Regions from separate parts of the Bacillus sp. 9.4 genome, predicted to be linked through region 2. Evidence: riboswitches for the same ligand, from Rfam matches in the RefSeq annotation. Region 2 holds a riboswitch; each other region holds the start of a gene.
What was found. A riboswitch is a leader RNA that binds a small molecule or an ion and turns the genes downstream of it on or off. The one in region 2 is predicted to bind thiamine pyrophosphate.
Positions count from the first base shown of each region.

Region 1: another riboswitch for thiamine pyrophosphate. It lies ahead of tenA (thiaminase II); the one in region 2 lies ahead of thiU (HMP/thiamine ABC transporter substrate-binding protein ThiU).
Region 3: another riboswitch for thiamine pyrophosphate. It lies ahead of ylmB (N-formyl-4-amino-5-aminomethyl-2-methylpyrimidine deformylase); the one in region 2 lies ahead of thiU (HMP/thiamine ABC transporter substrate-binding protein ThiU).

Region 1 covers NZ_JBVFMU010000002.1:742,314-753,692, forward strand. Annotated here, with positions in the region: gene thiF (thiazole biosynthesis adenylyltransferase ThiF) at 1-359, opposite strand, end outside; gene thiG (thiazole synthase) at 356-1,126, opposite strand; gene thiS (sulfur carrier protein ThiS) at 1,123-1,323, opposite strand; gene thiO (glycine oxidase ThiO) at 1,323-2,432, opposite strand; gene tenI (thiazole tautomerase TenI) at 2,416-3,033, opposite strand; gene tenA (thiaminase II) at 3,008-3,718, opposite strand; TPP riboswitch at 3,797-3,905, opposite strand; gene ACZ07B_RS10435 (monovalent cation:proton antiporter family protein) at 3,967-5,811, opposite strand; gene prpE (bis(5'-nucleosyl)-tetraphosphatase PrpE) at 6,043-6,777, shown strand; gene ACZ07B_RS10445 (RluA family pseudouridine synthase) at 6,790-7,689, opposite strand; gene ACZ07B_RS10450 (NAD kinase) at 7,704-8,504, opposite strand; gene yjbM (GTP diphosphokinase) at 8,523-9,158, opposite strand; gene ACZ07B_RS10460 (UPF0738 family protein) at 9,187-9,555, opposite strand; gene ACZ07B_RS10465 (CYTH domain-containing protein) at 9,680-10,252, shown strand; gene cwlQ (bifunctional muramidase/murein lytic transglycosylase) at 10,267-11,001, shown strand; gene ACZ07B_RS10475 (globin domain-containing protein) at 11,253-11,379, shown strand, end outside.
Region 2 covers NZ_JBVFMU010000002.1:585,007-593,609, reverse strand. Annotated here, with positions in the region: gene isp (serine protease Isp) at 1-951, opposite strand, end outside; gene rsbRB (RsbT co-antagonist RsbRB) at 1,174-2,007, shown strand; gene thiX (HMP/thiamine ABC transporter permease ThiX) at 2,038-2,802, opposite strand; gene ACZ07B_RS09535 (ABC transporter ATP-binding protein) at 2,777-4,420, opposite strand; gene ACZ07B_RS09530 (ECF transporter S component) at 4,407-5,006, opposite strand; gene thiU (HMP/thiamine ABC transporter substrate-binding protein ThiU) at 5,008-5,610, opposite strand; TPP riboswitch at 5,707-5,819, opposite strand; gene ykoG (two-component system response regulator YkoG) at 5,921-6,607, shown strand; gene ykoH (two-component system sensor histidine kinase YkoH) at 6,611-7,975, shown strand; gene ACZ07B_RS09510 (PepSY domain-containing protein) at 7,972-8,603, shown strand, end outside.
Region 3 covers NZ_JBVFMU010000002.1:370,318-381,696, forward strand. Annotated here, with positions in the region: gene ACZ07B_RS08405 (YggS family pyridoxal phosphate-dependent enzyme) at 1-636, opposite strand, end outside; gene pgeF (peptidoglycan editing factor PgeF) at 643-1,479, opposite strand; gene ACZ07B_RS08415 (YlmC/YmxH family sporulation protein) at 1,642-1,887, opposite strand; gene ylmB (N-formyl-4-amino-5-aminomethyl-2-methylpyrimidine deformylase) at 1,970-3,250, opposite strand; TPP riboswitch at 3,339-3,440, opposite strand; gene ACZ07B_RS08425 (ABC transporter ATP-binding protein) at 3,453-4,247, opposite strand; gene sigG (RNA polymerase sporulation sigma factor SigG) at 4,395-5,177, opposite strand; gene sigE (RNA polymerase sporulation sigma factor SigE) at 5,317-6,036, opposite strand; gene spoIIGA (sigma-E processing peptidase SpoIIGA) at 6,099-7,028, opposite strand; gene ACZ07B_RS08445 (bacillopeptidase F) at 7,217-11,379, opposite strand, start outside.

The DNA of each region.
Region 1 (11,379 bases), 160 kb from region 2:
ATAATCGATGCATCCCTAATCAGCTCGATGATATTTTCTGCTGTCACATCCTTGACAAGGCCGGTCACATCAACATCGCTGTTAATCGAACGGAGACGGCGCTCCGCAGCGGCTGCTTTCGGCATTTCTTTTTTGACATCATCTTCTGTATAAAGCTGCTGGCGCTGGAGGTTGCTCCATTCAACATAATCTCTGTCGGCAATTTTCACAGAGCCGACTCCCGCTCTCACCAGCATTTCTGCACTGGCTGTTCCGAGCGCGCCGGCGCCGATAATCACGGCGCGCGCTTCTTTCAATTTTTTCTGGCCGGATGGGCCGATCGGAGCAAACAGCTCCTGCCTTGAATACCTGCCCGTCATACAGGAAGACCTTCTCCCGGACTGCTTGCCGTTCCGTATTGCTTAAGCGGGATTCGGCCCGCCTCATAAGAAAGGCGTCCTGCTTCCACCGCGAGCTTCATGGCACGAGCCATTTTCACAGGATCGTCAGCTCCCGATACAGCCGTATTGAGCAGTACGCCATCCGCTCCAAGCTCCATTGCGTATGCCGCATCTTTAGGCGAGCCGATTCCAGCATCCACGATGACCGGCACTTTCGCCTGTTCAATAATAAACGACAGATTCAAAGGATTTAAGATTCCTTGTCCTGATCCAATCGGAGATGCACCCGGCATGATGGCATGAACGCCGAGCTCTTCCAGCTTTCTCGCCAGCACAACGTCATCCGACGTGTACGGGAGCACAATAAAGCCTTCTTCAAGAAGCTGTTCAGACGCTTTTAATGTCTCAACAGGGTCAGGCAGCAAGGAACGGCTGCATCCGATAACTTCAACTTTAATCATGTCACAAAGGCCTGACGCTTTCGCCAGCCTTGCAATCCGAACCGCTTCTTCAGCAGTGCTGGCGCCCGCTGTATTCGGCAAAAGCGTATATTTGGATAAATCAAGCTGTTCCAGAAAATTCGGCTGAGATGCTTCAAAGATGTTCATTCTCCGCACAGCAAAGGTTAAAATATTAGACTCAGAAACAGCTACTGCTTCCTTTTGAATGTCAAACGATGGGTATTTCCCCGTGCCCAGCAGCAATCTTGATTGAAATGATTTTCCGCCAATTGTTAACATGCTCATCCGCCTCCTACAAAATGGACAATTTCAATGACATCACGATCACAAAGCTCAACCTCGTGATAGCGTTCTTTCCCGATTATTTCTTTATTTCTTTCCACGATAACGATTTTATTTTCAAGCTGATACGACGCCAGCAGGTCTTGAATTGTACCTGTGTCTTTTTCCCACTTCACGTCTTTACCGTTCAGCTGTAGGATCATATCTGAACCGCCTCCTTGCGATCAATTCGGAATGCGTGCAGCCAGTCTTGGTTGACCTCTTTATTCATGATGAGATCACTGATCAAAGCGCCCGTTGCGGGAGCAAGCAGGATCCCATTTCTGAAATGGCCCGCCGCAAATAAAATACGGCTGTCCTCAGGATGTCTGCCGATGTACGGTTTTCCATCCTTTGTTCCCGGCCGGAGTCCCGCCCAAAAACGATCCACCTTCATATTCTGTATAGCCGGCAGCATCGTTTTTGCTTTTTTCATAACCGATTCCAATCCGCCAAGATCCGGTGTTTCACTCCAGTCTCCCGGCTTCATTGTCGCGCCGACAACCAGTTTGCCGCTTTTTCTCGATACGATATAGCAGTGATCATGGTAAAGCGTTTTTGTCAGCGGGATATCATCATTCCAAACGGACAGGCACTCCCCTTTTACAGGGAGAAAAGCATTGTTCAGTCCGAGCTGTTTAAAAAACATCCCGCTCCACACCCCGCTGGCAACGACAACATGATTAGCCCATACGTCTCCGCTAGGGGTCTTGATGAACAGGGCTTCACCGTCACGTTCGACATGCAGGACAGGCGTATGCTCAAAAATCTCCGCCCCAAGCATTTTTGCTGCTTTCACATATGCCTTGCAAACAAAATAAGGCTCCACATGCACATCATCCTGAATAAAAGATGCACCAAAGATGTCACCAGACGCATACGGCTCTTTTTCTAACACCTCTTCTTTTGAATACCAGCTGACAGAGTCCAAATCGTCCATCTGTCTCAGCTGCAGCACATCTTCTTCAGAAAATGCAAGCTTAAACATACCGCCGTTATGCTGCCTGATATCCACACCGGATAATGCATAAAGCTCTTCTCCAAGACCTTTGTACAGACGCTGGCTGTGCATGGCGAAATCAAAAAACGCGTCACGTTCCTCGCATTCGGCATGGGCGCCCAGCATTCCGGCAGCGGCACTTGTCGTTCTGCCGCCCATTGTTCCGCTTTCAAACAATGCGGTGCTTTTGTTTTCCTTTGCCAAATAATAAGCAATCGCGGAACCGATAATTCCGCCTCCAATCACCACTGCTTCATAATGCCTTTTCATAGCGCATCTCCTTTAGCTTGCGGGAATATCGTCTGGCTGCTTCCAAGGGCTCAGCGGAAGAGAAAATTCCTGACATAACAGCGATGCCGTCTGCCCCTGCTTGTTTTACGTCTCTTAACCTGTCCGGCGTCATCCCCCCGATGGCTATAACCGGGATGGAAATCCGCTGTTTGATATCTGACAGCAAAGATACTCCTCTGCCTTCAAGACCCTTTTTGCAATCCGTTTCAAACACATGGCCGAACAGCACGTAGTCCGCGTCTTCCTTTTCTGCTTGAACCGCTTCCTCCAGTGAATGCACCGACCTCCCGATATGAAGGTGTGGAAATCTGGCTCTGACCTGCTTCGGTGAAAAGCTGCCGCTTGGCAGCTGCACGCGGTGAATAGTAGAGAAAAGTGCAATATCCACGCGCCCGTTCATCACCAGCTTTCGTTTATCTATACCGCCTTCAAAAATAAGCTCGAGCAGTTTCAAAATATCCGCCGCCGATTTTGAGCGTTCCCGAATATGAATAAAATCAACTTCATTCTGAATCGTAATGATGATTCTCGCTAGCTCTTCTACCGGCTTGCTGTCATCCGTTATGGCGTGAAGCTCCACATTCCTCCACCTCTTTTATGGCGCTGTCAGACCAGCCTTCTTTTCGATAGGCCATTCCCCAAAATTGATATTCATAGTAGCTGGAGATGACAAAATTCTCTTTCATCTTGGCACGCACTTCCTCCGTGCTGTTTTCCGCCAGCTCATCAAAGCGGTTGATTTGCTCCTCAACCTGTTGTCTAAACCAGTCACCGCCGTACGTCCCAATCCACTTTTGATAAATCGGATGCCCAGGATCGCAATGCAGCAATTTCTCACCAACCTCGTAATAAAGCCAGTAGCATGGCAGCAGGGCCGCTAAGATTTCTGCGAAATTCCCGCTCAAAACCGAACGGTACATATGGGATGTATAAGAGTACGCTGTAGGAGACGGCTTAAACGCCTTACGCTCTTCCTCGCTGATTTCCAACAGCTCGGCAAACTCGCGATGAAGCGCCATTTCCGCCTCATATGTACCTTGGGCATGGCTTGCCATCCGCCCCGTTGTAAAAAGGTCCTTCGCATAAGCTGCGCCAAATGACTGCACCTTTGCAAAATGCGTTAAATAATAGGAATCCTGAAGGACGTAGTATTTAAAACGGTCAATCGGAAGCGTTCCGTCACCGATTCCTTGAACGAACGGATGGACAAAGCTCCCCTCCCACCATTCTGCGGCTGCGCTGCGGCATTCTTCTGAAAACTTCACAAATCATTCCCCCTCTGAAAATAAAAAAACCACTTTCCCGCAAGGAAAAGTGGTTTGGAATTGGCATAGTAAAATAACACAAATACCGTTCCACTTCCCTACGCAGGTCTGAACCTGTTCAAGTTATGAGGGTCTAAAAGTCACACTTTTATCTCAGCCCTTATGAAGGACACCCCTAGTGGTTAAACGAATACATATTGAATTGTTCTGCACCTCTATATTAACACGAATCCTTATTTGGTCAAGATTTATCCTTCCAATGTTTTCTTAAGATCCGTTACGTATCCCCGAGATCCGGTGACAATTAAACGGTCTCCAAGTTTCAGCCTTGTATCCCCATGAGGAACGATGCTGTCCACACCTCTGAAGATCCTGACAAAGATGACGTCACCTGTTAAAGGGAATTCCCGTAAAATCACACCGTCGTATTTACTGTTCTCCATATTAATTTGATACAGCGAAGACTCCTGGTTCGTGAGCAGCTTCATGACGCCAGGGGCTTCAATCAGTGCGCGAAGCAGCGTTTTTGTCGACAGCAGAATAGAAAAGATGCTGATTCCCTGCTCCTTCAGAACTGCTTCATGCTCCGGTGATCCTACGCTTGCAATGACTCTTTCTGTGCCTTTTTCTTTTGCAAGTAATGCAATGTCTGCATTCATATCTTCATTCCCGGTCGCCACAACGAGGATATCCGTATCAAAAATGCCGAGTGATCCAAGCGTCTCATGTTCATAGTCAGAAATTGTTTCAACAGCAAACACTGATTCTGACAGCTTTTCCTCCGCATTCTCTTGGTAGACGTGTACAACACGCACGTCATACTCTTCCTCTGGCAATTCAAGTGTAACAGGCAAAGTCATTTGATTGGCGCCGATGAACGTAATCGTCTTTTTCTCCTCCGGCTGCTCTTCCCGTTTGTATAATTTTTTAAAACAGATCGGCGTAAAAATACTTGCAATGACGGCTACTAAAATGAGCGCTCCTGACATATTTGCGCTGATCACGTGAAGCTGCTGGCCGATTGTTGCAGCGGCAATCACGAGCGAAAGCGTTGATGTCAGCAAGAAACCAGACGCGAAAATGGTTCGGTTATCATACCATTTCTTTAAGTACATGACAGGAATGATTTTGCTGACTAACAGCGCCAGCAGCAGAAGCGGAATCATGATTAAAATTGTTTTATCCTGAAAAAGAGTCCAAATATCCAGCTTCACACCGACCATCACAAAGAAAATCGGTATTAAGAACCCATAACCAAATGAATCCAGCTGCTGAACAAGTTCTTTGTTTGGCGAAAGCAGGGAAACAAGTACCCCCGCCAAGAAAGCGCCGAGAATATTTTCCGCCCCAAGTGATTCAGACAGGGCAACGAGTACAATAATTAACGTAAAAATGGCACGCGTCCCGATCTGGATCGTCCCTTTTGACATGGACTGAACAAAAGAGCGATGTTTAAAGACCCGGCCGAAAAAGTAAAGCACCACTCCGACCGCAAACAGGATCATCAGGAGCCACATGTTTCCGCTGTCCTCTCCGTATAAAGAAGAAAAAACAGCAAGAAGAATCATCGTGGCCAAATCAGCAATAACAGCAACAAGCAAAATAATCTGCCCGATATTCGAATTCATGATCCGTTCTTCTTTTAATGTTGGAACGACAACGCCTAATGAAATCGTTGAAATAATCAGGGTCATCAAAAATGCATTTTGGATAAATCCGGCCAAGACGAACCCATAGGACAAGAGCAATGATAAAATAAAAATACCGACGAAAATAACAGATGCCGCAGCAAACGTATTCGGCGCTTCCTTGCCATTCGGCAGGAACTGCTTTTTCTTTCCTTTCTCAAACGACGAAAAATCAATTTCAAGCCCGCTTAAAAACATCAAAAAGATAAATCCGAGCATAGAGAGTGTTTGGAGCCAGGTGTCACCCTCCACAACTAAATTAAGGCCGCTTTTCCCAATAATCAGCCCCATAATGATTTCAGCAACAACAACCGGGATGCTGAGTTTAAACCGATGCAAAAGGATGGGTGTCAAAAATGCAACGATAAGTACAACAACTAATGATGCGACAGATGTATGCGCCATAATCAGAACCTCCTTTTTAAGTCAGGGTTATGCTAGTTCTCACTCAGAGAACAAAACCTCATTTTTAAAAAACATAACGCGATTTTAACAAGGGTGATGATGAAAAATAAAGTGATAAGGTCTTAATCCTGTTTAGAAAATGATTCTTCTATAATTTGCACATAAAAGCTTGTGATGACTCACACCACTTTGCTTCATAATAAATAAAACAATTGGTAAGGAGGATACCGCATGGCTTACGATATCATCAGCGATATTCATGGCTGCTATGACGAAATGACTGCATTAATCCAAAAGCTTGGCTATACAATCAAAAATGGAGTACCTGTCCACGAAGAAGGCAGGGTGCTTGTTTTTGCCGGAGATTTAACTGACAGAGGGCCTAAATCGATAGAGGTCATCCGATTTGTAGCCGGCGCTTACGAAAAAGGCGCTGTACGTTATGTCCCGGGAAACCATTGCAATAAATTATATCGTTACTTAAAAGGAAATCCGGTAAAAGTGATGCATGGTCTCGAAACTACAGCGGCAGAGCTTGAGGAACTTTCCAAGGATGAGAGAAAATCAGTCAGCGAACAGTTTATGAAGCTGTACGAAACAGCGCCGCTTTACGACATCTTACATAATGGAGAATTAGTTGTCGCCCATGCTGGCATAAGAGCTGACGATATCGGCAAATATACCCGCAGAGTGAAGGACTTTGTGCTTTACGGTGACGTGACGGGTGAAACATATCCGGACGGCAGACCCGTCAGACGTGATTGGGCGGCAGCCTATAATGGAAAGGCTTGGGTGGTATACGGTCATACACCTGTGAAAGAGCCTCGGAAGGTCAATCGCACCATCAACATTGATACAGGCTGCGTGTTCGGAAATCAACTGACAGGCTTTCGCTTTCCAGAAATAGAAACCGTCTCTGTTCCAAGCTCCCTGCCTTACGACGAATCAAGATTTCGCCCCATATAAAAAAGGAGAGAATCAATGATTCTCTCCTTTTATCAGTTTTCTCATGTCCTGAGGCAGTGGAGCATGAAACGTCATGTTCTCCTGTGTCAGCGGATGGATAAACGAAAGATGCTCGCTGTGCAGAGCCTGTCGGCCAATTTCCTGTCTCGTTCCGCCGTACAGTGTATCGCCGCACAACGGGTGCCCGAGATAGCTCATATGAACACGAATTTGATGGGTTCGTCCAGTCTCAAGCTGCAATGCCACCGAGGTCATGTCGTCATTTGCACATGTGACGTAAAAATGAGTAACAGCCTTTTGGCCGTCTGGCGTTACCGTCCGTTCAATAATACTGTCAGGATGTCTGCCAATCGGAGCATCGACTGTTCCCTCCATCTGTGCCATCCGCCCGTGAACCACTGCCGCATACCGGCGTTTCACAAGGCCGTTTTTTTGCGCAGACGATAATATGGAGTGGGCAAATCGATGCTTGGCAACAAGCATGACACCTGATGTATCCCGGTCTAGCCGGGTGACAAGATGTACTGTCGCCCTCACTCCGTTTTTTTGATAATGATCAATAATTCCATTGGCAATGCTGCCGGAGGGGTGCTCTCTCGAAGGGATTGATGACACATACGGCTGCTTGTTTATCACAAGCACATGTTCATCCTCATAAAGGATATCGAGCGGAACAGGCTCTGCCAACAGCGTCTCGCTCACCTGTTCCTCAGGAAACTTCACGATAAGAAGATCTCCCTCTTTCAAAACGTATTTGACCGTCACATGCTCACCGTTAATCTGCAGGTCTCCCCCGCCAAACTTAATATCGGTCAGCAGACGTTTCGAAATTCCCAGTTCACCGGCATATTCTTTTACAGTCATCCCGTCCTCAGCGGAAGTAATGTTCTTTCTGATAAAAAAATGCTCCACGATATGTCCTCTTTCTATTCACCTTTTCCAATAAACGAATCCTGGACTCTTTTCCAAAATGGAAACGGACGGAATCTCGCAAACCGCACTTTTTCGGATGCAACCTGGCAGCGGATCGACTTTACATCTTTATGGAGAAGGGTTAAATGGTCAATCGTCACTTGAAAGTCAACTTCGTTTCTCGGCTTAATCATGCAATCATGATGGGATGGGAGAAGCAGAGGTGACCCGACCGTACGGAACACGCGGTTATTAATTGAAGCCATTTCCGCAAGCTGGATCGCCCTGATAGAGGGATGGATAATCGCTCCGCCCAGCGCCTTATTGTAGGCTGTGCTGCCTGATGGAGTTGACAGGCAGAGGCCGTCGCCCCGGAAGGTTTCAAAGAGCTGCCCTTTGATTTCCACATCTGCAACAAGGCTTCCTTCGATGCTTTTAATCGTACATTCATTCAAAGCTAAGTATCTTTCTTCCCGCTCGTTTTCGTGATAGGTCACAATGACTTCGAGAAGCGGATATTCGACTGTATGATACGGCGTTTTCGCGATGGCAAGAACAAGTTTTTCAATTTCATGAGGAACCCAGTCGGCATAAAAACCCAGATGACCTGTGTGAACGCCGACAAATGCTGTTTTGTCCAAGCGGTCGCTGTATCTGTGAAAAGCATACAAAAGCGTTCCGTCGCCTCCGACTGAAATAACGATTTCCGGTTCATTTTCATCCAGTTCCATATCAAAATCCAATAAATACGCCTGTATTTTGCTTTTCAGCGTATCAGAAACTTGATCTCCTTTTGATGATACGGCAAATTTCATGCTCTTCTTCCCCTTTACCTATTGTTGCTCGCTTCCTTTTTTCTTTCTTGAAAAGGCAGCTTGAGCTTCCTGTACTTCACCCCTGATCTCCGACATCTCTTCATCAAGCCGGGAAGCCGCTTCAGAAGCGCGCTGAAGCCTTAGTTTTACTTTTTCAGGAATGTTTCCGCTGTATTTATAATTCAATGAATGCTCAATGGTCGCCCAAAAATTCATCGCCAGTGTACGGATCTGTATTTCTACGAGAACATGCTTTTCTCCGGATACCGTCTGCAAAGGGTACAGCACAACAAGATGGTATGACCGGTATCCGCTCTCTTTATGTTCCGCAATATAATCCCTCTGATCCACAACGGTGAAATCTTTTCTGGCAAAAAGCATCTCTTTTACGATTTGGATGTCATCGACAAATTGGCACATGATTCTAAGGCCAGCAATGTCCTGCATGGTTTCAATTTCATGCAGCGGTATGCTTTTCCGTCTCGCTTTTTCAAGTATGCTCGCCACAGGCTTGACGCGTCCGGTCACAAATTCGATCGGTGAATGGTCGTCCTCGTATTCATATAGTGTGCGGATCCCCTTGAGCTTCACTTTCAACTCTTCGACAGCCTGGCGGTACGGCACTAAAAAACGCTCCCATTGTTTGTCATCCATCATACATCCCCCAATTCCGAACCAGTTTCTATAAAAACACGCGTTTCACTTTTTCTTCCATTTCTTCTCCATAGTTTGCGTTATCTTTTATATTTTCTAAAAGATATTCCAGCTCCTCATGCAGGCCTGCCAGTTCAATTGTTTGGTCTCCTGCCTCTAAAACAACCGGTATTTTTTGTGCATGGGCCTGCTTCAGTTCCGGCCATACATGTTCCTTTATAATGACATATTCAAAAGAATCAGCTAATTCAAGTATGTATACAAAAGCAAAGTGGTCAGAATCAACAAGCATTTGACCTGACGGCTTGCGTTCCGCTTCGTTTCCTTCTGTCTGACAGGCAAGGCGAAGCTGATCATCCGATAATGTTGCATTCAAAATTTCGATTCTGTTTTGCATAATGCTCTCCTTTTTTAAACAAAGTACAGATTCATTTTATCATATCGAGCTCGATATTGATAAACCTAACATCTAAAGAGATAATAGTAAAAATAAGATTTACAGGGCGGAAAGGAAGAGCATCATGAGCCAAGAAATTGAAATCGAATTTAAAAACATGCTGACCAAACAAGAATTCAAAAACATAGCAGCGGCACTCCAGCTGACAGAAAAAGATTTTACAGATCAAAAGAATCATTATTTTGATACAGACAGCTTCGCGCTGAAACAAAAACATGCTGCGCTTCGTATCCGCAGAAAAAACGGAAAGTATGTTCTTACATTAAAGGAGCCGGCTGATGTGGGGCTTCTGGAAACGCACCAGCAGCTTTCAGAGGTATCAGATCTCGCTGGATTTTCAGTTCCCGAGGGCCCCGTGAAGGACCAGCTGCACAAGCTTCAGATCGATACGGATGCCATTCAATACTTTGGATCTTTAGCAACAAACCGTGCGGAAAAAGAAACAGAAAAAGGCTTAATAGTTTTAGACCACAGCCGATATTTAAATAAAGAGGACTATGAAATTGAATTTGAGGCGGCGGATTGGCATGAGGGCAGACAAGCCTTCGAGAAGCTGCTTCAGCAATTCAGCATTCCTCAGCGCGAAACCAAAAATAAAATTCTGCGTTTTTATGAAGAAAAACGAAAGTCTATATAAGGTGGAATGACATCGTGAATGTAACGAATTGGGCAGCTTTACTTCAGCTTCAGGCACTACAGTCCATATCTAATGCACGCAGCAGCACGGACACTCAGAATACGGAAAGCCCGCTTTCAAGTTTCAGTTCTTTGCTCAGCCAATATACAAACGGTCTGACATCTCAGCAATCAGCACCTTCTTCATCGCCAAGCCCGCTCAGCATGCTGAACAGCGCGAATACAACAGCGCCGTCACTGCTTTCAGCGTATGGGCTTAACTCATATACGAGCAGCAATTCAGGTTCAATCACAAAAGCGGCAGAAAGCACTAAAACAGCTGCTGCAGATTCAGCTTCAAACAAACACGAAGCAAATCAGATTAGTTCGGGAGACTTTTCTATTGACAGTGCGATTAAAAAAGCCGCTGATAAATATGGCGTTGATGAAAAACTGATCCGTGCCGTCATCAAACAAGAATCAGGCTTTAATGCAAAAGCGGTCAGCGGAGCAGGTGCGATGGGCCTCATGCAGCTGATGCCGTCAACAGCAAGCTCACTTGGCGTTTCCAATCCGCTTGATCCACAACAAAATGTGGAAGGCGGAACGAAATATTTAAAACAAATGCTGGATAAATACGACGGCAATGTGTCTATGGCATTAGCGGCTTACAACGCCGGACCGGGGAATGTTGACCGATACGGAGGCATTCCTCCTTTTCAAGAAACGCAAAACTATGTAAAAAAAATAACTTCAGCTTATTACGCGTAACCAGAGGGCTTCCCCTCTGGTTTTTTTGCGAAGTGAAATCTTACGCATTCCTGATTTTTATGTGATATGATATGAAATACAAACCCCGGCTGTCAGCCGAAATGAGTCATCATACGCAAAAAAGGCAGTTTGTTTGTAGAAATGATGCCTTGTTGCTAAAATAAACCTAGATGAAACAATGAAATACAGAAAATTACTTTTTGCAATAGGATTTATGATTCCTATTAGCCATATTTAAAGGAGTAGTCAACATGGGACAATCGTTTAACGCACCTTATGAAGCGATTGGAGAGGAACTTCTATCGCAACTTGTTGATACTTTTTATGAGCGTGTCGCGTCTCATCCTTTGCTGAAGCCGATTTTTCCAAGCGATTTGA
Region 2 (8,603 bases):
CAACAAATGTGATTGCTCTGCTTTTTCTGCGAGTTCATCAGGAGCTGTTAAATACAGGAATCCATTGCCTGCCAGCGTTTTTGCAATATCAAGAGGAAGTGTCCTGCGGATTAGCTGTGCGAAAACCTCAGATTCAGAAAGCTTTCTTTGAAATGATTCTTCTTCATAGCTTTTGATTAAAGCAAGCGCACCGCTGACATGAGGGGCAGCCATTGAAGTGCCGGTCAGCTTACCGTACTTCTTGTTGGGAAGGGTGGATAAGATATTTTCTCCTGGTGCCACAAGGTCAATCTCTTTATTTGCGTTAGAAAATTCTGATAATTCTCGCGCTACTGAAACAGATCCAACTGCAATGACCTCGTTATAAGCTGCGGGGTAGGAAAGCTCTTCTGTGCGTTCGTCGCCGTCACCCTCATTTCCCGCTGCACAAACGACAAGCACTCCGTTTTTAACTGCGTTTTTCACTGCTTCTTCCAGCTCTGGCACATCGCTTGGCCCTCCAAGGGACATTGAGATGATGTCGACTTTCTGTTCCACCGCGTAGTTGATGCCGTTAATTATCCATTCGTATTGTCCGCTGCCGTTCTCGCCGCCAAGAACCTTCACAATCAATAGGCTTGCCTCAGGCGCGACTCCGGCAATGCCTCCGTTTGAATCATTAGCTGCAATTGTTCCGGCGACGTGTGTGCCGTGTCCGTTGTAGTCGGAAATCGCATCTTCCTTGCCGCCGTCGTCATCCGTAAAGTTCTTTCCGCCGATGATTTGATTTTTTAAATCAGGGTGGCTTGTGTCGCAGCCAGTGTCTAATACAGCAACTTTAATATTTTTGCCTTTTACCCCTTTTGCCCACATTTCTGGCGCCTTAATCACTTTAATGCCCTCAGGAAGCTCGTTTACATCCATGATCTGCTCATTCGTCACATACGGGATCAAGCGGATTTCACCATTCATAAAAAAGCCCTCCTTTTTTATGCTTGCAAGTGGATTCAAGGGTGTTGCCTCATATTATATGAAAAAAGCAAGCGCTCGGACAGAGCCATTTGAAGCATTTTGAAAAAATAGGATACACACCAAAGAATTAGTAATCTTCAAAATATTGGATGGCTTCAACATGTATGACTGGGATTCAACTGTAAGTCAAGTTATAATAGTGTTGGGGAAAGGAGCAGTGTCATGAAACTGAATGAAAAATTATATGCATTTTTTTCAGAGCATGTGGAACAAATGGCCGAGGAATGGATTGAAACGATGGAGGAAAGTGATCCGAATTCGCTTTACGCCCTACATAATGCAACAGTAACGGAAGAATTGAAAGAGCAGGACAGAGAGTTTTACCGGCATCTGAATTACATGTATGTTTTACCGGAAAAACAATTTCTCGAAGAGTTTCAAGAGTGGGTCATTGAGCTGACCAACGATCAAAAACATCTCGACACACCGGTTCAGTATGTCATTCGGGAGTTTATGAGAAACAGGAGATTATATACGAAGTATTTTGAGAAGTTCGCAGAAGAAAATGAATCAGCGTTTGAACCGGGAGAGAAGCAAAAATGGGCAGATTTGATTGTAAAAGTATTTGATTTCACCATTTATACATTCGTTGATCACGCTGAAATGAATGCCAAGCAGCAATTAAACGCCCAAAGAGAAATGATATTGGAATTAAGCTCACCTGTCATTACCCTGAGCAAATCAACAGCTCTGCTGCCGCTTGTCGGTGACATTGATACCGAACGGGCGAAGTTTATTCTGGAAAACACGCTTCAAGCTTGTGCGAAAAGACGTGTGGAGCATCTGTTAATCGATCTGTCAGGTGTTGTTGTGGTGGATACGATGGTGGCGCACCAGATCTTTAAATTGATTGAGGCGCTTAATCTGATCGGTGTCCGGTCAACTCTGTCAGGAATCAGGCCTGAAATTGCGCAAACTGCTGTACAGCTGGGGATTGACTTTTCGAATATTACCATTAAAACCAACCTTGCCCAAGCATTAAACTATCATCAATAAAAAAATCCGCTATCTGTGATAGCGGATTTTTTATGATGCGAAACATAAAGATACGAGAAAGGATCCCGCGAATAATATGAGGACGAGGCAAAAGAACACCCAGTCGCGCCGGTTCACGCTCAATGTCCTGTAGTATGTCCGGTTTCTGCTTCCTGTAAATCCTTTCGATTCCATCGCAAGCGCTGTCCGTTCCGCTTTTCTGATGGCGCTTGCCAATAGCGGTATGGTATATCGTTTTAACGCACCGATTTTATTAATGATGCCGCTCTCCGCCGCTCCTCCTCTGATTTTATGAGCCTGCTGAATCAGCTGGACCTCATCCTTTAACAGCGGAAGAAAGCGAAAGCCTGCAATGACACCGTACGCGAGCTTTGGTGAGAGCCTGCACTGCTGGACAAGGCTCAGCATAAATAAAATCGGATCGGTTGTAAAAACAAACATCATCGATAAGGCGGAAAAGCATAAAATACGAAACCCGAGAGAGATGCCGACAGACACATTATCGCTGTTAATTGAGATAGGGCCTGCTTGAAACAAAAAATTATCCGGTGTTGTCGGCACTTTTCCAAAAACTGCGGCTGTCCACACGCATCCGAATGCTAAAATCAAAAACGGAATCGTAAACAACAACCATTTTTTCAATGGGATTCCGGCCGCCAGTAAAACGCCCGCAACGATGATGATATAAAAACATGCCGGAGTGTAAGGGTTGTAAATAAACGACAGCATGACGACACAACAAAAAACCGCCGCCGCTTTCACAGTCGGATTAATGAGATGTAACGGCTGCTTCATCACGCACCTCCTCTTGAAATGCCATCCATTCATATAGAAGGGGAAGGGTGAGCTTTGCTTTTTGGACAAGCCCTGTTTCTTGAGAAAACAACTGCGCTGGAGATCCGTCAAAGGCCAGGCCCGTATCGTGAAGCACAAGCACGCTGTCAGCATACGAAGAGACTAACTCCATATCGTGTGTAATCATAAGGACAGCGGTTCCCTCTGCCTTGATACGCTGAATCATTTCCATGCATTCAGCCGCTGTGCGGGCGTCCTGGCCAAAGGTTGGTTCGTCTAATAATAAAACCTTTACGTCATGCATGAGCATAGTAGCAACGCTCAGTCGCCGTTTTTGCCCTTGGCTGATCGCAAACGGATGATGATCAGCCAAATGCGCAAGACCAAAACGCTGCAGCAGGTGTTGCGCTTTTTTCTCAGTTTCAGCATTTGCTTTCTGGCCGAACAGAAGCTCGTCATACACCGTATCGGTGACGAATTGATGCTCAGGGTTTTGAAAAACAAATCCCATCCGTTTACGTAATTCTTTTTCTTTATATTTCTGCAGCGGCTGATCATAGAGAAGGATTTTGCCGCTTTGCGGTTTCATGAGACGGGCCAGAACTGATAGGAGCGTCGATTTTCCAGTTCCGTTCGGACCGACAAGCGCCGTTAAAGAGCCTTCGCGCAACGAAAAGCTGATGTCTTTGAAAATCGCCTGCTGTCCTCTCGCGAACGAAAGGCTGCTGACTTCAAGCACACTCTCCCCAGAAGGGGCTTTCTTCTTTTTGACACGCCCGGCAGGAATAGGCTCTTTGAACAGCATCTCTTTTGATAAAGTAAACGGCATACTCAGCTTTTCCTGCAGATGACAGACCTTTGGAATGGCGATGCCCAATTTCTTTAGTGTCTCCGCTTCATGCTGAAATAGATTTTTCGTCAGGCCATCCAGTGCCTTTTTGCCTGATTTGTCGAGTACGATCGTTCTCTCAATCCAAGGCGCCCATTCATCAAGCTGGTGCTCAATGACGAGGAGGCTGAAACCTTTTTCCCGCTGAAGATCCTTCATCAGATGAACGAACTCCCGCGCTGAGAAAGGGTCTAAAAGAGAGGTCGGCTCATCTAAAATAATGAGCTCAGGCTCCATTGACAAAATACAGGCGAGAGCCACTTTCTGCTTTTGTCCTCCTGAAAGGGTTGAGATCATTTTTTCTTTTAAATGGGTAATGCGTAATTTTTCTAATACGGCGTTGATTTTCTCTGTCATTGCTTCTTTTGGAATTTGCAGATTTTCCAGCCCGAACGCAATTTCATCCTCTACCGTCAGCATGCAGAACTGCTGATCAGGATCCTGAAAAACGACCCCGGCATGCTGAGCAATCGTTTCGGAGGTTTCAGCATCTGTGACCGGCTTTTGAAATAGAAATACATGTCCGGACTGAATGCCGTCGCAAGCCTCCGGATATAGACCGTTTAAACAAAGGGCGAGCGAGCTTTTACCGCATCCGCTCGGTCCTAATAATAAAACACATTCTCCTTTTTGAAGCTCAAACGAAATGTCTTGAAAAACCGGTTTCTCGTCTTCTTCATAAGAGAAGCTGAGCTGCTCAACCGTCAGAAGCTCATCAAAGGCTTGCATGTTCTGACGCCCGCTTCCGTTTCTTTTTCAGTTCCTTTCCGAGTGCCATTCCGTTTAACACACCTGTATAAGCGAGAGAGTCGCTGACAGCTTTTCCGAGAAGCCCCGCCAAAAGCGCGCCGGAAATGAGACGGATCACAAGCATAATGAGCAGATAACCTGGTGAATAGGCTGCATAGCCAGAAACAAAGAGATCATAGATAAAGCTGGCTACTGAAGACCCCATACCGGCCAGCATAAGGACAGGGAGAGAGTATGCTTTCCAGCGTGTTGCAAGAAATACAGCCTCAGCCCCGAGCCCTTGAACAATGCCAATGACGATGACCATCGGGCCAGACGGATTTCCCAGCAGGCACTCAACGAGAGCGGCAATGATTTCAGAAACGAGCGCCGCACCCGGTTTTCGAATCATGTACGCGGCGATCACAGAAACGATAAACCAAATGCCGTAAATCGGTTCATAGGCGATTGGCCCAAACATACCTGCAAGCACGTTTCCGAAATGTGTAAATAATAAATAAACAACGGCAAATACGATACTGATAACGGACATGATGACAATTTCTTTTACTTTCCAGCTTTTCATTTTATCCCTGCTTTCTGTTTTTTCTTGATGGACTGTTAGCCGAAAGATTCACAGTCATGGTGATATGGTTTGTTTGCTGCTCGGCCATGCGGAAAACGGCTTCCAATGTGCTGAATACGTCATGCGCATCCCCGTCAAGCTCGCTCGCGTAATGGACACCCTGTACGAAAGTGCCTTGGGCTTTTGCAATGTCGACAGCCTTCATAATCAACCCCATATAATCCGGCTCGTTCATTGGATAAAGGGCAAATTGGCACGGCGCTTCCGCCTTCAAGCCTCGGACAGCATCTTCATTGACACGCTTATCACCTTTGGAAAGATATGTATCCCCCTGTGTGTCACCCGGGCATCCAATGGAAAACGTGCCGTTCATGACGATGTGTTGTTCGCTGTTTGCTGCATGAAGGTAAATGGCTTTTGCAGCATCGAATACATGATCAATCGATCCGCGTAACACCGTACTGATATGGTCGGTTTTCGTCCATACCTTGGATGTATCTGTTTTTTTCAGCGCAGACTTGATCACACTGATAAAATCATCCGTCATCGGATATAAAGAGAAGCGAAAACCGGCGATTCTGCTTGTACCGCAAATATGCTCCATTTCTCCGACCTCCTGTTTTTTTGGTAAAATAAAAAACTGCATATCCTAAGGGAATATGCAGTCATAGATCGATTAAGCGCACAAAAAAATACACCATTCGGTCAACCTGCACTTCCCCACGCTGGTATTATCCAGATCGGGTCATAAGGGATCAAAGCGCGTTTCTTTCGCGCTTTATCTCAGCCAAAACAGCACCCCTAGTGCTTTCCGTATACAATTTTTTATTTTGACATCATAATAGATGATAAGAATCATTTTGTAAACAACGAAATCATTTTTTTCATATAGGGACGGGAGAGGATGATAAAATTTGGAAAAAGGACACATATTAATTGTGGAAGATGAAGAAAAAATCGCCAGGGTTCTTCAGCTTGAATTGGAATATGAAGGATACAGTGTCACCATCAAACACAATGGCACAGAAGGTCTGGATGCGGCAGCGGAAGGCGGGTATTCCTTGGTGCTTCTTGATGTCATGCTTCCGGGGCTTAGCGGATTGGAAGTGCTGCGCCGCTTGAGAAAAACGGATCCGCAGACACCGGTCATATTATTAACGGCGCGAGACAGTATTCCTGATAAGGTAACAGGTCTGGACATCGGTGCAAATGACTATGTCACCAAGCCGTTTGAAATCGAGGAATTGCTTGCGAGAATCAGGGCGGCGCTGCGGCAAAATGGAACAAAAACGGAAGATATCGGCACCTTTCTTACATATGACGATTTGCGGGTGAACGAAAAAACCCGTGAAGTGAGACGCGGAGACAAAGAGGTGGAATTAACGCCGCGGGAATTTGATCTGCTCGTCTATATGCTAAAGCATCCGCAGCAAGTGCTGACACGAGAGCAAATTCTAAGCTCGGTATGGGGATTTGATTATATCGGTGATACAAATGTCGTGGACGTCTACATAAGATACATCAGAAAAAAACTGGACTATCCTTACGAAAAACAGCTGATCCATACGATTCGCGGGGTCGGCTATGCCATTAAGGGGTAAACGATGAAGCTGAAGACCAAGATTCATCTATACACTTCGATATCACTGTTGATTTTATTAATTTTGGTTCATACCGCAGTATATCTCATTTTTTCGTCTGCGCTGACATCAAAGGATGCGGCCCGGCTTGCTGATGAGACGGATAACATTGCCGAAGCGCTGCGTGCCGCTGAAACAGAAGGAGTGGCTTTGCAGGATATGCTGCAGGCCTATCTTCCGGCAAATGGCATGGTGCGTGTAGTGAATGGTGATCAAAAAGCCGTTATGGCGATCACAAAAGAAAAAGCCTATAAAGATTTTCCTCTCTCTTTTCATAGCGGAGAAACGGCAGATGTGAGGAAACATGACGGCAAGCTGTTTGCTGAGGCTGCTGTTCCGGTGATTTGGACCGATGGACAAGTGGTTTCTCTTCAGCTGGTTGAAAGGCTTGAGAACACAGAAGAGAGTCTGTTTCTGCTGAAAATCATTTTAATCGCTGCAAGTGCTGCTGTCTGCATTGCTTCTTTTTTTGCCGGCAGCTTGCTTGCCCGCCGTATCATCAATCCGATCAGACGATTAATGATCACAATGAAAGACATACAGCGAGACAAAGAATTTAAAACGATTTCTTTAGAAGGACAGTCCAACGATGAATTATATCAAATGGGGCTGACATTTAATGAAATGGCAATGATGCTGAAGGATCACTATGATAAACAGCAGCAATTTGTTCAAGATGCTTCACACGAATTGAAAACGCCGCTCACCATTATAGAAAGCTACAGCAGCCTGATGAAGCGGTGGGGGGCAAAAAAGCCGGAGGTGCTTGAGGAGTCGATAGAAGCCATTCACTCAGAAGCGGTGCATATGAAAAAACTGACCAATCAGCTTTTGGCGCTGGCCAAAAGTCATCAAGAGCTTGAGCTTGATCTGAAAACAATCGATCTGATTGAAGTATCGCGCGCGATCATGCAAACGCTCCAGCCCGTTTATCAGCGTGACATATTGCTTGAAACAGATAAAGAGAGCCTGCTTGTAAAGGCTGATGAAGAACGCATCAAGCAGCTGTTGACCATTTTGCTTGATAATGCAATAAAGTATAGTGAAAAGCCTATTGAGATGTCAGCCGGAACGAGGAATGGACGGCCGTTTCTATCAGTGAGGGATGAAGGCATCGGAATACCTGAGGAACATATCCCGCATTTGTTCGAACGGTTCTACCGGGCAGATGAGGCACGAAACAGAAAAACAGGCGGAACGGGTTTAGGTCTTTCCATTGCCAAGCAAATCGCCGATGAGCAAGGCATTGAGCTGTCTGTCAAAAGCAAGCCGGGACAAGGAACAGCTGTTACCATGCAATTCAGCGAACAGAATGGGGGAGGCGGATGACTAAAACAATAAAAACAGTATCTTTTGCTGCAGCAGCCATTTTAGTTGTCATCATCTGTACGTTTCTCATCATTCGGCAAACCCATGAGAACGTATTGTCAAAGGAGACTGTCGTAAAAAAAGTCGAAGCCTCTTATGAAGGCAAGGTCACGAAAGCAACACAATCAAAGGATAAAAAAACATATGATATAACCCTTGAAAATCCAAAGGGAACTTACTTTGTAAAAGCAGACGCAATATCGGCTGACATTCTTTCAATGAATAGAGTAAAAGCAGTGAATCCATCTGCCATGACAGAAAAAGAAGCCGAGCATCTCGCGCTTGAGCGGGTGCCGGGAACGGTCAAAAAACAAACACGGCAAAGTCAAGTTGCCACTTATACCATACAAAAAGAAGACGGGAAAACATACGAAGTGAAGGTAGACATGCAGGCAAAAACAGTCTTGTCTGCCGATCAAATCAGCAGCAAAGATCAACAAAAAACGCCGATTACGAAAAAAGAAGCCAAAACAATTGCAGAGCGAAAAACGGGCGGTACAGCGGATGACGCAGATCTCGAAGAAAGTGAGGGTACTCTCATCTTTGAAGTGGACGTTGATCTTCCTGATGATAAGGAAGCGACAGTGAA
Region 3 (11,379 bases), 210 kb from region 2:
AGTAGCTCCTTCTTCAATTGCAATTTCAAAATCATTTGACATGCCCATCGACAGTTCAGTACACGGAGCGTTCGGCTGGTTCAGCTTCTGAACCTGGTCACGGAGTTCTCTCAGCGACCTGAAACAGCTTCTGATCTGATCTTGATCATCAGTCAGCGGAGCCATTGTCATCAGTCCGGCAACAAGGATATGTTCGAAACCGGAAAGCTCCTGTATGAATGGAATGACTTCTTCTTTTTTCATGCCGTGTTTAGAAGGCTCAAGAGAGGTATTGACCTGCACAAAGCATCGTACAGTACCTTCAGCCCGTTTTTCAATTTCTTTCGCTAATGAGAGCCGGTCTAGGGAATGGATATAGGAAACCGCATTGACGACAGATTTTGCTTTTCTTGATTGCAAACTGCCGATAAAATGCCATTCCGGATTACCTTTCATCAATTCCTGTTTGCGGAGCAGTTCCGCATCCCGATTCTCTCCGAGGCAGGTGATGCCAGCATCTACTGCCTCCTGTGCTCTTTCAGGTGATACATATTTTGTGACTGCAATAACCGTAACTTCATCGGAGCTGCGGCCCGATCTGTTACATGCTTCGTTTATTCGTTCGTTTATATGTCGTAAATTATCAACAACACGCAAGATCTTTTATGCCTCCTTCATTCCGATAAAGGACATCATCCGTCCAGTTTTCCCCTGATCGCGGCGGTGAGAATAGAAAAGAGACGGCTCGCTTTCCGTGCATAAACCGCTGACAGAAATTTGTTCACTTGCCAAACCGCTGTCCATCAGTATAAGACGGTTCAGCTCTTTCAGATCAAGCTGATATTGTGCCTTTGCCGTCTGATTGGCGGCAAGGTCTGCTGAAACCGGCAATGCACGAACAGCATCCATGACGCGGTCGTCTACCGTATAGCATGCACCGCTGATAGACGGGCCAATAACAGCGTAAATATCTGAGGGATTTGAACCTTCCTTCTCAGTCCATTGCTTCACCATTTCTCTGCCAATCTGTTTGACGGTGCCTTTCCACCCGGCATGGGCGACTCCGACAAGCGACTTAACCGGATCATAAAAGAAAAGAGGCACACAATCAGCAAAGCATAATGCTAAAAATACATTTTTTTCATTTGTATAGAGCCCGTCCGTTGCTTTTAGAGCCGTGTGATACTCACGGGCGCCTTTTCCCCTATCCCTCTGCGTCACTTTCTGAACGCAATTATCATGTGTCTGATCAGCGAATACCCAAGACTGCAAATCAGTATTAAACATATCGGCAATATATTCACGATTTTTAACTACATCTGCATCTTTGTCATGAACGTGCAATCCTGTATTTAACGATTCAAAAGGCTTTTGGCTGACACCGCCGTTTTTTGTCGTAAATCCGGCAATGACCTCTTTGTTGTTTTGATTCGTTTGAGCCCAGTCTTGTATCATGAGTGTCGAGGGTGTGGTAAGACTGAATGGGTGATATGTATTCATGATGATCCAACCTTTCGACAAACATTTAAAAAAGCGGAATTTCCCACTTATTTTACCACATCTTACTGCATTCGTTGAGCGCCGATTTGCATATTTCTAAATGAAATGTGCCGGAAGAATCGAGACTTCCGGCATTTTCCAATCTGCGGCAGACAAGCAGGTTTATGCATGTGGTTCACTTAATCGGACCAAGATTACATCTTCCCCGATTTTTACTATATTTCGCCATGGAATGACCAATTCCTCTTCTTTTCCAAAAAATCCGAGAACTTTCCCATTTCCTCCGAGTATGATCGCCTGAATTTTTCCAGTAGTCACATTGATATCAATATCACCAATACTCCCCAGCTTTTTTCCGTTTGAGACATTGACGACATCCTTTACCTGAAATTCTGAAATGCTGATCATTCCATCACGTCCTTTTTCCGTCCTTTTGTTCAAGTATATGAACGGGCAGGCTGAACCTTGTCAGCAAGAAGAAATTTTCATGTCATTGTTCTTTTTTCCGGCTGCACCAGCTGATGATAAAATCGAGTATAATTTTTGTATACTCTACTAGCTGCTCAATCGATACCTTCTCGTTCACAGAGTGTGCATTGTGCAGATCTCCAGGACCGTATATTACGCATGGAATACCGGCATCATACAGCCATCCGCCATCTGTAACTGATTGAGAAACGTCAATAATTGGACACTCCCGTTTCACTTTCTCATGAGAGGCAGTTAGCGCTAAGACGCCTGGGTGGCCAGGGTCCACTTCCAATGCCGGAAAAATTTCTCCTCTGTCTTCTATCATAGATGAGCCTCCCCACTTGAATACAGGGCGGTTTTCCCTAAGCCAAATATCACTGTCACTCAGCCGATTGACGTAATCTTCTATTTCCTCTGCCACTTGGTCATGGGTTTCATTCGGATAAAAATGGACTGTGATCCACAGCCGGCATTCGTCCGCTATAAAAGCCGCATGTCTGCCGCCTTCTATAACTGCCGGGTTAATCGTATTTGTGCCGGGTTTAAAACCAGGATAACTTTTCATAATAGACCAGTGGCGCTCAAGTTCACCGAGCCCCGCAATGATTTTTGCCATTTTTTCAATTGCGCTTGCTCCGAATGTTCCTCCGCCTGCGTGAATCATATTCCTTCTCGTTCCATCATGAAATGTTTGACTGCTTTTGATTTCGATCCAGCCTGTAATGACACCGCCTTGGCCTTGAATATGCATATCGCTCGTATCGGCGACAATTGCAAAATCAGCGTGGTAGCCCCTCTTGCAGCATTCAAGTGTGCCGGCTTCTCCAACTTCCTCCCCGATAACCGATTGCAGAATCAGATTACCGGGAAGTTCAATTCCTGCTTCACGAATCAATTTGACAGCAAACAACACACACGCCATTCCGCCCTTCATATCGGAAGCGCCTCGACCGATTAAGAGACCGTTTTTTTCAATTGGATGAAATGGATTATGCTCCCATTCTTCATCCTCTTTTACCTCTGCCACATCTACATGGCCATTGATAATCAGGCTATAATAATCTGCTGAATCTGTTCCTTTTAGCTTCCCTACAACATTGGGATCTCCAGGGTACACATCCCATTTGTCGATCGAGAATCCCAATTCATTTAAAAATCCCGCAATCCATGACTGAATGCCCTCTGTATTTCTTGCAGGCGGAGCGGGTGTTTGATAAGAAATCAGCGTTTTTGCAAGCTGAATAAGCTCCTCCTTTTGTTCTTCCACTTTTTTGAGCAAAGAGTCTATTTGTTGATCCAATGTAAATCCGCTCCTATTCTTTAAAATCAAAAAAGCCGTTTCAAATGTGATGAAACGGCTTAATACAAAACAAACGGAGTCCGATGTACTCCGCTTTTCACCGCTTCCCTCCGCTGGTATGATCCAGATCAGGTCAAAAGGGTTGAGACAAAGTCTCTCTCAGCTTCGCAAAGCACCCCTAGGATGAATCTATATATGTTTGTCAGGCATTCGTTATCGGCTCAGCTCTTGTTAAAAACGGCCGATCCTGATTCCATAATACATGGATTGGCGTATCAAAAAAAGCGGAAAGTATTTGATCAGTAAGCATTTCCTTTATTTCTCCGGATCCAAAGACCTCTCCCTGTTTTAATAAAAGGGCTTTATCAAAGACAGGCAAAATTTCTTCAGCATGATGAGTCACATAAAGGATAGATGGTGCATTTTCTTTGTTTGCAATGTATGTAATCGTATCTAACAGCTTTTCCCGGGCAATAAAATCCAGTCCTGTGACTGGTTCATCCAGTATCAGCAGCTCCGGATCGGCCATTAGTGCTCTAGCAATCAATGCTCTTTGTTTTTCCCCTTGAGAAAGGGTTTCATAGCGGCGATCGGCATATTCAATTGCTCCCAAGTCCTCTAACAAACCTATCGCTTTTTCCCTGGTTTCCTTACTTGGCGTTTCATATAACCCAATCGAAGCGTAAGCTCCGCTCAAAGCAATTTCAAAGGCTGAATCTGCCGGATACAATTTTTGCTGAAGAGCTGCTGAGACGAGGCCAATTTTACGTCTGAGCTTTTCCCCAAGCTCTGTTTTGCCAAATTCATGGCCGAGCACCTGCATCTCGCCTGATGTTGGAAAATAATATGAGCAAAGCATATTTAACAGCGCTGTCTTCCCGGCGCCATTTAGGCCGTAAAGCACCCAATTTTCCTTTTCTTCCACCTTCCAATGAATATCTCTCAGTATCCATTTCCCATTCCGTTTTAGTGAGACATTGTCAAGCTGCAAAATCATCGTGGTCCTCCTCTTTATTGCCTTTTATAATTGTTTTAATTTTCATAAAACTTTGTACGAACTAGGATACCTTACTTTTTCCAAAACGTAAACCATCCGTAATCAATAGAAAAGCCTTTAAAACAACATCGTTTTAAAGGCTTTTCATTATTGATGAATATTTTTATTCATTTGTTTGATAGCCGCTTTTTCAAGTCTGGACACCTGCGCTTGAGAAATTCCGATTTCCTCGGCGACTTCCATTTGGGTTTTCCCTTGGAAGAATCGCTTTCTCAAAATCATTTTTTCCCTATCGTTCAGCCTTCTCATGCCCTCTTTTAAAGCCAGCTCTTCAATCCATTGTGAATCTGTGTTACGCTCATCACTGATTTGGTCCATCACATAGATCGGGTCTCCGCCGTCGTTATAGATCGGTTCAAATAGAGAAACCGGATCCTGGATGGCATCAAGCGCAAATACAATTTCCTCATGCGGTACTTCAAGAACTTTTGCGATGTCTTCTGCAGTCGGCTCCTTGCTTGTCTCACTGATTAACCGCTCTCTTACCTGAAGCGCCTTGTAAGCGATGTCCCGGAGTGATCTTGAGACACGGATCGGGTTATTATCGCGTAAATACCTGCGGATCTCTCCGATAATCATAGGTACAGCGTATGTTGAAAACTTAACATTGTGGCTTAGGTCAAAATTATCAATGGATTTCATTAGTCCGATGCAGCCGACTTGAAATAAGTCATCAACATACTCCCCTCTGTTATTAAATCGTTGAATGACACTTAAGACAAGACGCAAGTTCCCGTTTACAAGCTTTTCTCTTGCTGAATCATCGCCTTCATCCTGCAGCTGCCTAAACAGCTTTCTCATCTCTTCATTCTTGAGTACTGGTAATTTGGAGGTATCCACCCCGCAGATTTCGACTTTATTTCTCGACACTTTTTTCCCTCCCTACAGGAGCTGCTGTACAACGTTAAGTATCTCCTTGGGTGGGAAAAATATGCACTGCACTCAGACCGAAAAACCGTCGAAATCAGGAAATCCCTGTAAAATCAAGGGGTTTTAACCATAAAATTTTTTACACCATTTTGTTGAACTCTTTTCTCAACCTTTTTATAATTCTTTTCTCAAGCCGCGAAATATAAGACTGAGAAATCCCCATCATATCCGCTACATCCTTTTGGGTTTTTTCTTCTTCACCGACAAGCCCAAACCGCAGCTCCATGATTTGCTTTTCTCTCTCATTAAGCTGTTCAAGCGCTTTTTTCAAAAGCTTTTTATCGACGTTAGCTTCTATGTCTTTAGTGATGATGTCATCGTCAGTGCCGAGTACATCAGAAAGCAAAAGCTCATTGCCGTCCCAATCAATATTAAGCGGTTCATCAAAGGAAACCTCTGAACGGATTTTGTTATTTCTTCTTAAATACATCAGGATTTCATTTTCTATACACCGAGAGGCATAGGTAGCAAGCTTGATTTTCTTTTCTGGATTGAATGTATTCACAGCTTTGATTAGACCGATGGTACCGATGCTGATTAAATCCTCTATATTAATTCCCGTATTTTCAAATTTACGGGCGATATATACGACCAGACGCAAATTGCGTTCAATTAGAATGGCGCGCGCCGCCTGATCGCCGTTTGGGAGCTTCATTAACAAAACCTGCTCCTCATCTTTAGATAATGGAGGCGGCAGGGCTTCACTCCCGCCTATGTAATAGACTTCATCACTTTTCAGCCCAAGTTTCATCAGCAGCTTATACCAGAGGTGCGTCAACCGTAATTTCAGTTTTTTCATCTTCCTCTCCCTTCTAAATGTCACGCCGTTTGAGTATGATAAGTAACGGACATTTGCGAACATTATGAAACGTGTTTGACAGCCTTGCCCGAAAGCATTTTCGGATGAATAATCGCGTCAAACTCTCCATCTGCCGACAGCTTTGTTGTGCTGATGCCGATTAAACATTTATCTGCAGAAATCATTTCTTCTTTTGTCATAATCGTTACGTGATCCGGTTTAACGCATAATAAAAATTGATTTTGCTGACCAACTCCCCTGTATGGAATCAACCTCATTTTATCTAAAAAGCGAAAGGAATCATCGAGCTGTTCGATGGCTTCCAATGGGTCTGTGTTTCGAATGATCATCGTTTCGGCTGTTCCGAAAATCGGCTCCAGTTTATCAATGTAAATGATCATTACCGGTGTTTTTGTAAGAGGATCGTACAGCTGATTACCGGAATCAATTAGGCCTCTGACATGAAGTGTTTGGCTGCCCAAATCTGCCTGCACGCTGACTCGTTCCTCATATTGAATGTTTTTTGTTTCAATATCTTCAATTCTTCTTTTAGAAAAAAACCATAATACTGGAAAGCCCCCAACAATAAACAACCAGCTGATCGGGTCTCCAAACCCTGTTTGATTGGTAATCATAACACCGTTTTGAACAATAGAATTTGACTGCAGCAAAGAATGGGCCCCGATAATTCCTCCCCCCATTAAAAAAGTGGCAAAATAAAAGGAAAACAAATTTTGAAAGAAAAACCGAAATCTTTTAAAGCCAAATGTCACCACCACAATCACAACTGAAAAAGCTAGCTTCCCAGCCGGATGTTCAACAATCGGCGAAAAAGGAGTAAACATCAAAAGGACAATACTGGAACCGATGAACGCTCCGCCTACCAGTCTTCTTTTTTTTACATGCCGTTTTAAAATAAATGCCGTGAGCAAAAGCAAAAGTGCATCAAAACAAAAGTTTAACAGCCAAATGACATCTAAATAGATTTTCACATCTGACTCCTTTCTTGCCTCACGTTGTTCCCCTTCTTGCTTCATAAGTATAAAGCAAGCTCTGTGGGAAAGTCTGTCAATTAATGTTGAGAGGAAAATACAATTTTTCAGGGAAATCTGCTTAATTTGTCGAGGAAGTATAATGAGAGGATATAAAAAAGCTGCCAATGACGGCAGCTTTTTTCCACTTAATTTTCTGTGTTGATATTAAGTTTTCCATTCGCAGTTTTTCTTGTTTCATTTCCATAATCATCTCGGACGATCACTTCTACTTTTGCTCCTTTTGCTTTAATAGAAGAAGTGGCTGTCCAATAGCCTTCATATCTTCCCGGAGAAATTTCTCTTAACGGGAGTTCGGTGGCATTTTGCACACTCGCTCTTGCATTGGTCAGCGGCATACGAATGGTAAACGTTGCATCTAAATCCTCAGCGCTTGAGAAAGCGATTTTCACAGATTCACCAGCTTTTAAGTTTTTATCCTCTCCCGGAATTAAGCCGGAAATGACAGGCTTGTCAAAATTGACATCAATGACAGCCTTTTTCGTGGTTTTGTTGCCTGCCAAGTCTGTAGCAATCACCTTGATTTCATTGCTTCCATTCTCCAAAAGAATACGGGCTGAGTATGAACCATCAGTTATTGTTGCTTTTTTGCCATTCACCTTGACGTCTTTCAGATTGTCATCGGATACAACCCCTTTGACAGTCAGCGTTTCTTTATTTGTTTTCCCGCCATCCTTTGGAGTGTCCAGCGTTAACTCAGGCTTTTCTTGATCAAGCGTGACCGTGATTGGGCTGGAGGCATCTGTTGTTCCGTTGTCAGTTGATGCAGTTGCCGTCAGCTCATTTTCACCCTTGTTGAGTGTGATGCCTGTCTGGAACGTGCCGTCCGCGGCAGCTTTCGTTTCTCCTGCTTCTTTCTCTCCATTATAAATGTGTACCGTTGTGCCAGGAGAAGCGTTTCCTTTTACAGTGACGTTCTCCTTATTTGTGTATGATTTGTCTGTCGGTGAAGTAATCTCAGGTACAGCAGCTTCATAATTAACTAATGCGCGAATCATATAGTTGCCGTCTGCTTCGTCACCCGGCTCCCATTGTCCACCTATATACTGCCAGTTGCGGCCGGAATTCTTGCCGGTTTCATCCATTGCCAGTCCAGGTGAATACGGATCAGGTTTTGACTGGATATATACGAGATAAAAGTCTCTATCGACCATAATCCCTTTTGAACTGAGATCTACCTTAGTCCACTCGCCATTGCGAAGAGCTTCAGCGTTAAATGGCCCGGCAATTTTTTTGCCCGGTGCTCCGTCTTTTCCTGTAGCATCGTATACCTCAACCTTAAACTCTGTGCCGCCGGGATCAGGGAACTCTGTATCCCAGAATCTGAACAGCCCTCCTGTAAGCATGCCTTTGTCCTTGCCGTCAGCGAGCGTCATTTTTACCGCCCATCCGTTCCCGGCAGCAAAATAGGAATTGGCATTCTCCGCCGTTCCGTCATCATATGCAATTTCACCCGGATAACCGACAAAAGGCTTCAATGCAGTTTCTTTTGTAACATCACCTTTTAACTCAACGGAAAATTCATCACTGTAATAACCCGGTGCAGCGACTTTAATCGTATAAGCGCCTTCATAGGCCTCCAGCGTATATTCACCTTTGTCGTTTGTCATAGCCGGTTCCACCGCAGCATCCTCTACAACATAAACGGAAGCGCCTTTTACCGGCTCTCCTGTCGTTTTATTGATGACCGTGCCTTTTAATGTGCCCTTCTTCATCTCTTCTAACGTAAAATTAGCTTGTGTCGTCTGATCCGTCTTTAAAGATACTTTTTGTGTTTTCGACTGATAACCATATGCTTCTGCCATAAGCGTATAGTCTCCCGCTTTGTGCTTCAGCGTGTACTGCCCTGTGGATTGATCTGAATATGTTGATTTTCCTGTTTCCACTACACTGACTTGTGCCCTGAGCGGCAAAACTTGAGGCTGTATAGCCTTGTTCTGATGTTTTACCGCTGTGTTTGCAGATGGCTTAGCCTTTTTCGGATTTACCGGCTTTTTCTTTTGCTTTCCAGACGGCTTTTCGACGCCCAGCTTATTCTTTTTGACTGTTTTTCCGGCTGATTTGTCAGAAAGCACTACATCATCAATATACCAGCCCTCTTTTGCAATGCTTTCATCAGATTGAAGGTTAAACATCACTTGAATGTTTTGGCCTTTATAAGCCGATAAATCAATTTCTTCGTCCGTCCAGCTTGATGTCTTTCCGTTATAGACACCAGCCTGCTCCCAATTCTTTTCACCTTCCGGAAGAACAAAAACGTAGCCGTAATCAAAATCATCCTCTAAATTGTGCCAGCTTTTAAATTGAAGGAACAGACTTCCTGAATCAGGTGCTTTAATAGGAGGCATAACAAGGTTCATGTTTGCTGAGTTGGCATAATTTCCTGTCAAATTCGTTCCATATACTTTTTCTCCGGATGCTGCTGTATTTGGGCCAGTTGACGGAACTCCCCATTCCCAGTTATTATTTGTTCCGCTCGCAACCCAGCCGCCGGGTGCAGTTTCAAAGTCCTGCTTATATCCCGCCGTGATGCTTGGTTTCACTGTTACATCGTATACGTCAGACGAAACGACATGACCGCCAAAATCGTGAATCATCCACTTATAGCTTAGTTTAGTTCCTTTTATGTCTGGGATCTCTGCTTGATACGTTCCTTTTAGATGATCACCGCTGATTCGTTTAGCCGTTATTTCCGTCCATTCGCCTTGATCAAGCTTGTAGGACAGCTTTACAGATGTCACACTCACATTGTCTTCAGCTGTCAAAGTCAGTGGCAGGCTGCCACCTTCATAAGCTTCAGTTACTTTCTCATGCTGATAGACAGGAGGCTCTTGGTCATCCCCCTCTACAGAAACTTGTCCTTCCGCTTTCCCTAAACCATCTGTAACAGCGGATACAGCATCAAAAGCATTCACCAGACCGTGGCCATATCCGTTATTCGGTGAATCAGGAAATGTTGAATCCGTGAGCGATTCAGCCATGCTGGTTAATATATCCTCCATCTCATCAACAGAAAGTGAGGCATTCGCCTGTTTCAGCAGTGCAGCAACAGCGGATACATGCGGCCCTGCCATTGATGTGCCGTCCCAACCATCCTCATATGTCTGACCGGGAACGGATGAACGAATATTAACGCCCGGTGCAGATATTTCCGGCTTTATTTCATCATATGGAGATGGCCCTTGAAGAGAAAAGTCAGCGAGCTTTTTATTGATATCAGTCGCCCCAGTTGCAAACGATTCTGGATAGTTTGCCGGATTTGCGATAGAACCAGGCCCGCCGGGAATAAAGAGATCCGTATTCCCCGCTGAAAACTCAGGGAAAATATCGGCCGCACGCCAGGCATTGACCATGTCTCTGTACCATTCATCAAGTCCAGAGCCCCCTCCCCATGAGTTATTGACAACATCAGGAGCCATTTCCGGGTGGGGATTTCCTTCCGCGTCCTTTGGTGCTAAAACCCATTCACCAGCTTCCAAAATGTCAGCATCAGTGCCGCCATCTTCAGAGAACGCTTTAACAGCAATCCATTTTGCGCCAGGCGCTACACCGATTTGATTTGTTCCATCAGGTTCAGAGCCCACCATCGTGCCTGTCACATGGGTTCCATGAGCTAAATCATCATAAGGGCTTGCCTCGCCTGCTACGGCATCATACCAGTTCATTTCATTTTCAGGCTCATTAGGATTTTCCGGATTATATCCGCGATATTTCTCTTTTAATGCCGGATGATTCCATTCCACACCGGTATCAATGGACGCAACAACCGTGCCAGTTCCATCATATCCAAGTGCCCAAGCTTTTGGGGCATCGATTTGGTCTACATTCCATTCCACACCGTCAGTTGCTTTAATAGCTTTCTGTGCTTTTTTCATATTAAATGGGGAGGATGACTTAAAAAGCTGCCGTTTCTCATTAGGAAGCACCTTTTCCACTTCGGGAAACTGCGCCACTTTTTCCATGACCTCTTTTGAGGCATGAACAGCAATCCCGTTCACCACATAATAAGAATGAATTTGGTCTGCATTTCCTTTATCTTTCTGGGTGTTCAAGTATTTTAGGACATCTTGCTGGGATTCATCGGCTGTGACTTTTAAAGATGACACAACAGCAGAACGCTTTTGATATTCCGTCTTAGCGGCAGACAGCTTCTTCGATTTCGCTTTTTTAACAGCCGCTTTTGCCGCTTTTTCTGTGTTAGCCTGATCTTTAAATTTAATCAGAAAAGTCGTTTTTTCTTTCTTTTTAAAGCTTTTCTTTAATGAACTCGAAATCTTGTTTTGAATGGATT